Regions from separate parts of the Candidatus Enterococcus mangumiae genome, predicted to be linked through region 2. Evidence: a T-box and tRNA genes for the amino acid it is inferred to sense, from the RefSeq annotation. Region 2 holds a T-box; the other holds one or more tRNA genes.
What was found. The T-box of region 2 lies ahead of leuS (leucine--tRNA ligase). A T-box ahead of a tRNA ligase gene usually reads a tRNA of that ligase, here a tRNA-Leu.
Positions count from the first base shown of each region.

Region 1: it encodes a tRNA-Leu, which carries the amino acid that the T-box ahead of leuS (leucine--tRNA ligase) is inferred to sense. The anticodon was not compared.

Region 1 covers NZ_CP147250.1:2,489,625-2,493,051, forward strand. Annotated here, with positions in the region: gene DOK79_RS11880 (DUF378 domain-containing protein) at 251-460, opposite strand; gene DOK79_RS11885 (DNA-directed RNA polymerase subunit omega) at 673-1,365, shown strand; gene DOK79_RS11890 (hypothetical protein) at 1,520-1,795, shown strand; tRNA gene DOK79_RS11895 (tRNA-Leu) at 1,938-2,020, opposite strand; gene DOK79_RS11900 (hypothetical protein) at 2,085-2,246, shown strand; gene DOK79_RS11905 (pyridoxal phosphate-dependent aminotransferase) at 2,382-3,427, shown strand, end outside.
Region 2 covers NZ_CP147250.1:923,580-927,006, forward strand. Annotated here, with positions in the region: gene leuS (leucine--tRNA ligase) at 1-1,647, opposite strand, end outside; T-box leader at 1,735-1,948, opposite strand; gene DOK79_RS04420 (muramidase family protein) at 2,019-3,427, opposite strand, start outside.

The DNA.
Region 1 (3,427 bases), 1.6 Mb from region 2:
AAAAACGCTTTCTTTCGCTTGAATAAAAGAATGTATGTTCTCATTTTTTGAAGAATGATATAGTTAAGAAAGTATTAAGCTAACAATAAATAAGTGATTTTTTGATTGAAAAGAGTAAAAAAGGCGATATAAAGTAATCATCTGGACTCATGAAGATGCTCTTTCGAGAGGATAATCAGAGATTTTTGAAAATAAAAATAGAACATAGAGCAACTAGATGCTCCATGTTCTAAAAATCAAATCCCAACTATTAGTTTTCAACACGATTGGAGATCATTGGAAAGAATTTCAAACAGTAAATAGCGCAAATCCCGACAATTATATAAATAGCTTTAGCCAAAATTGTTGTTGAACCACCAGCAATCATCGCCACTAAATCAAATTCTAATAAACCAACCAATAACCAGTTCAATCCTCCAACGATCAATAATGTTAAAGCAATCATATCTAACGTTTTCATTGAAATTACCCCTTTCCTATATGACTTACTACCATTATAAAACAATTAAAGGATTACTACTAAAATACTGCTTGTAATTTAATCCTTAGGTGCCTTTATTTCAACGTTTATACAGAATCATAGAAATGTGATACAGATATGTCTTGACATTAGGAAGGCAAAAGATTAGATTTATCTGGTTATAAAATAATTATTTCATTAAGGAGAAGAACATGAAAAAGAAATGGATTATTGGTGGATTGATTGCGTTGTTGTTGGGAGCTATTGGTTATACAGGTACGCGTTTTGCAGGAGAAGTTTTATTTTGGGGAGGTGAAGCTGATATCGCGAAAATCAACGAGAATCTTGATAAACTTGATCAGCAATTAACAAGTCATCAACAAAAAATCACCGATTTAACTAGTGTATTAGCGACTAAAAATCAAGAACTTCAAGAGTCACAAACGAAAGCACAAGAATATCAGTCTAAAATCTCTGATCTAGAAACGCAAAAAAGTCAATTAGTTGCAGAGCAAACAAACTTACAAAATCAGTTAACTAGTAAAGAAAACCAACTAAAAGACAAACAAACTGAAATCAACAATAAAATCAATGAAATTAGTCAAAAAATAAGCGAAATCAATAATTTGAACAGCCAATGGAATACAAGACTCCAAGAGATCCAAGTAAAATATACGGAAATGCAAAATAGCGTCAATCAGTTAAATGAACAAATCGCTCAACTAAGCCGAGAGAAAACAAACTTACAATCCGAGTTAGCAACCACTAAAAAACAATTAGAAACTATTTCAGCAGAAAATAGTAGTTTAAGAAGTTATATTGCTCAATTAGAAAAAGCGAGAAGTGATGCGAAGTTGACAGCGGCAAAGTCTCAACAAATCGTTGATCGACAAGTCAGCAAGTAATGAGATCTAAATCGATAAAAGAAAAGCGAGAAGAAACGGTCGTGACGTATTTATATAGATAGTAAGTACGCTGTAAAAGTTGTTTCCTAGTAGAGAATAAAACTTGAAAAACTGAACGTTTGTTCGTATAATAGTAAGGGAGGGGGAGATGACAATGGAAAGAAAATATGGAACGGTCTCGAAAATCAGATTGTTAAAATTAGGAGAAAAACCATTGATCCGTTTTACTTTAGGAACAGAGAATTGCTTGATTGCGAGCCATAGCTTGAATTTTATTGCCGATGTCGATGATGGGATGAAAATCTTTGTAAAAGGCTACTATAACAACCGCAAACAATTTGTTGTCAAAGACTACACGGTATTAGAAAAACCAAACATTGTCGTCGCTTTTGAAAATAGCCCCTTTCCTAGACAAAAACTAGTAAAGTGATTCAACAAGAATAAATGGTGAAAGAAGTAGCCAATAAGTTTACCTATATATAGGTAGAAGATAAATAATGTTCTGATGCGTTGCCTCTTTTAAAAATGAAAACAAAAAAACTCATGGCTTGAACCATGAGTTTTGTTCATTATGCAGACGATGGGATTTGAACCCACACGAGCTTACGCTCACAAGACCCTCAATCTTGCATGTCTGCCGTTCCATCACGTCTGCAAGAAACAACAATATAATCATAGCGAGTAACGAAATAGATGTCAAGATAAGAAAGAGGAAAATCATGAATAAGTATGATGGAGAATTCTCGATTTTAGGAATGATAGCAGGCATCATCATCGGATTAGCATTTGGGAAGTTAGCCATGGGGATATTTTTAGGGGTGATCATTGGGATCGCTATGGATTGGGCAGCAAATCTTTGGAATGATCGCCAAGAGAAGTAAACTCAAAAAAAGTTGATTTTCATCTAGGATTTTTTTAAAACGGTGGCAAAATCCAGATGAATGGAGTATGATATGGAAATAAATGAGTATAATCAGAAATTTCTAACTTTTTTTGAAACGAGGGATTGGATCACTATGAGAGAATTTGAAAAATCCAATAAATTAGAAGGCGTAAGCTACGATGTCCGCGGGCCTGTTCTTGAAGAAGCAGAACGAATGCAAGAAGAGGGTATCAGTATTTTGAAATTGAACACTGGAAATCCAGCTCCGTTTGGATTTGAAGCACCAAATGAAGTGATCCGAGATTTGATCATGAATGCCAGAGATTCAGAAGGCTATTCAGACTCAAAAGGGATTTTTTCTGCGCGAAAGGCAATCGAACAGTATTGCCAGTTAAAAAAATTCCCAAATGTGACGATCAATGATATTTATACTGGTAATGGCGTCAGTGAGTTGATCACGATGTGTATGCAAGGGTTGCTTGACAATGGTGATGAAGTATTGGTTCCTATGCCAGATTATCCTTTATGGACCGCTTCCGTTTCGTTAGCTGGAGGAAAGCCCGTTCATTATGTGTGTGATGAGCAAGCAGAGTGGTATCCAGATATTGACGATATCAAATCAAAAGTAACGAGTCGAACAAAAGCGATCGTGATCATCAATCCAAACAATCCAACGGGGGCTTTATATCCAAAAGAGCTACTTGAAGAAATCGTGAAAATTGCCCGAGAATATCAATTGATCATTTATTCAGATGAAATCTACGACCGTTTAGTGATGGACGGATTAGAGCATATTCCAATTGCAACGTTGGCACCTGACTTGTTTGTTGTGACCTTGAATGGATTATCAAAATCTCATCGTGTGGCAGGATTCCGTGTTGGTTGGATGGTATTAAGTGGAGACAAATCAAATGTCAAAGGTTACATTGAAGGGTTGAACATGTTATCTTCGATGCGTCTTTGTTCCAATGTCTTGTCGCAACAGATCATCCAAACTGCTTTAGGTGGCTACCAAAGCGTGGATGAATTATTGTTGCCAGGCGGACGGATCTACGAACAAAGAGAATATATCTATAATGCGATCAATGATATACCTGGACTATCAGCAGTTAAGCCAAAAGCAGCCTTTTATATCTTCCCGAAAATCGACACGAAACGCTTCAATATTTCAAATGATGA
Region 2 (3,427 bases):
ATAAAGGAATTTATGCCAGAAGCGTGCATACAATAAATGAAGTACAGCATGTTCTGCGCCACCGATATAAATATCAACTGGTAACCAACGTTCTAGTTTTTCATAGTTGGCTAATTCTTTTTTATTGTGCGGATCGATATAGCGTAGGTAGTACCATGAGCTTCCTGCCCATTGTGGCATCGTATTCGTTTCACGACGACCTTTTTTGCCGGTTTCTGGATCAACGACATTGACCCACTCATCAATGTTTGCTAATGGTGATTCCCCTGTACCACTTGGTTGGATGTTGCTTGTTTTTGGCAAGCGTAGTGGCAGCTCTTCTTCAGGTACAGTCGTTACTGTGCCGTCTTCCCAATGGATGATCGGGATTGGTTCACCCCAATAACGTTGACGAGAGAATAACCAGTCACGCAGGCGATAGCTGACTTCTTTTTTCCCAACACCTTGTTCTTCCAACCATTGATTCATCGCATCGATTGCTTCTTGTTTGTTCAGTCCGTTCAAGAAGTCAGAATTGATATGCGCGCCATCTTCTGTGTAGGCAGCTGTTGAAATATCGCCACCTTCGATGACTGGTAAGATTTCTAGATCAAACGTTTTTGCAAACTCATAATCACGTTCATCATGTGCCGGTACTGCCATGATTGCGCCTGTTCCATAAGAAGCTAACACATAGTCAGCGATCCAGATAGGGATTTCTTTGCCATTTACAGGGTTGATCGCATAAGCACCTGTGAAGACGCCTGTTTTTTCTTTGGCAAGGTCTGTTCGTTTAAGATCTGATTTTTTCGCTGTTTCGGCGATGTAAGCTTCGACTGCTTCTTTTTGTTCAGGTGTCGTGATCTCACGAACCAAGTCTAGTTCTGGCGCAAGTACCGAGTAAGTTGCCCCGAATAACGTATCCGGACGTGTCGTAAAGACTGTATACTCTTTGTCTGTTCCAGCCACTTTGAACGTCACGTTCGCTCCCACTGAACGACCGATCCAGTTGCGTTGCATTTCTTTGATGCTTTCAGGCCAATCAACAGATTCTAGATCATCGATCAAACGATCCGCATAAGCGGTGATTTTCAGCATCCATTGACGCATTGGTTTGCGGATGACATCATAGCCTCCACGTTCACTTTTACCGTCGATCACTTCTTCGTTTGAGATCACTGTACCTAGTTCAGGTACCCAGTTCACGGCTACTTCCGCTTCATAGGCTAACCCTTTTTCGTATAATTTAGTAAAGATCCATTGTGTCCACTTGTAGTATTCTGGATCTGTCGTATTTACTTCACGGTTCCAATCGTAGCTAAAACCAAGTGAATTGATTTGGCGACGGAACGTTTCGATATTTTTTTGCGTAAATTCTGCTGGGTCATTTCCTGTATCTAACGCATACTGTTCTGCGGGTAGACCAAATGCATCCCACCCCATTGGATGTAGTACGTTGAAGCCTTGGCTACGTTTGAAACGAGCAAGGATATCTGTCGCGGTATACCCTTCTGGATGTCCGACATGCAGTCCTTGTCCTGATGGATACGGGAACATATCCAGCGCATAGAATTTTGGTTTATCCGGTTCATCATGCGTATTGAAAGTATTGTTTTTTGCCCAATATTTTTGCCATTTCTTTTCGATTTCCTTGTGATTATAGCTCATCTTGAACCTCCTGTTTTGATGTAGTGACCTATCCTGTAGTCCCTGCCCACGAAAAAACAAAAAAATCCTATAAAAAGATTGCTCTTTTTATAGGACGTAATCTACGTGGTACCACCTAATTTTGCCTTGCTAAACAAGACCTTGAACGTTGTAACGGTCGTCACCGCCTCTGCTTACTGGAAGAAATCGTTCAGCAGGTGCAACTCAAAGGCGAGTTCAAAAGCGTCCGTACACATTTTCACCAACCATGTGCTCTCTATAACTTTCGACTTTTTACTACTTCCTTTTCAAACGTTGAACAACTAAATTTTTAGTAGCTTCATAGTAACAAATATTAGCGAATCCTTCAACTATTATTTCAGTTGAAGCGATTATTTTGCAACGATCAAGCTTTGACCTGGGTAGATGAAGTTATTTTGGATGTTATTCCATTCGATCAATTGTGCCATTGTAATACCATGGCTATCTGCCACGCCCCAAACGGATTCTCCAGCTTTCACCGTATAACGTTTGCCCTCATTAGAAGTAGGCGCTACTGTTGTATTGCCTTTTTTCACGATCACTTTTTGACCTGGATAAATGAAATTGTTTTTGATGTTGTTCCATTCGATCAATTGATCCATCGTGATTCCATGTTTATTGGCTACACCCCACACAGATTCACCGGCTTTAACTGTATAGATCGTATCACCAGACGTTGATGTGTTTGTCGTTGCTGACGTATTTGGTGTACTTGGTGTTGGTGTTGGTGTCGCTGTCGGTGTTGTCGTCGGCGTAGCCGCTGGTGTCGCTGTACTGCCACCTTTTACGATCAGTTTTTGACCTGGATAGATAAAGTTGTTTTTGATATTGTTCCATTCGATCAATTGGTTCATCGAAATACCGTTTTTATTGGCTACACTCCACACAGATTCTCCAGCTTTGACCGTATAAGTCCCTGAGCCTTGGCTTGCTGTATTTGATGTAGTTGTGTTGTTAGCAGGTGTTGAAGTTGCCGTATTCGTTGAAGCAGTACTTGAAGAACCGCCATTTGAAACGACTAACTGCTGACCTGGATAAATAAAGTTATTCTTGATGTTGTTCCATTGGATCAACTGTGCCATTGAGATACCATGTGCATGGGAAACGCCCCAGACAGAATCCCCTGCTTTGACCGTATATCTTGCACCAGAAGCTGGAGTACCTGTACTTGGTGTTGACGGCGTTGACGGTGTTGTACTTGGTGTCGAAGGTGTGCTTACAGAAGCCCCACCATTTGAAACGATCAAGCTTTGACCTGGATAAACAAAATTATTCTTGATATTGTTCCATTGGATCAATTGCGCCATTGAGATACCATGCGCATTTGAAATGCCCCAAACAGAGTCGCCTGCTTTGACTGTATAACGTGTACCAGATGAATTGTTAGTTGTCGTTCCAGCAGAACTACTACCTGCTGAAGTCGTATTGTTTCCTGAATTTGTTGTTGAAGATCCGCCAGCTGTTCCGCCTTTGATCGTCAATTTTTGTCCTAGATAAATAAAATTATTTTGGATATTATTCCATTCGATCAATTGTGCCATTGAGATACCGTGTGCATTTGAGATGCCCCAAACTGAATCACCAGATTTAACTGTGTACGTTGTTGAACCAGTACTTGTACTTCCACCAGTATTTCCTGTGTTCGTACTTCCTGTGTTCGTACTTCCTGTATTCCCTGTATTGATCGTATTGCCGCCGCCAGTAGTTGCTCCACCGCCTGCGTTTCCAGTTGCTGGTGTATCATATTTCGTCAAACCAT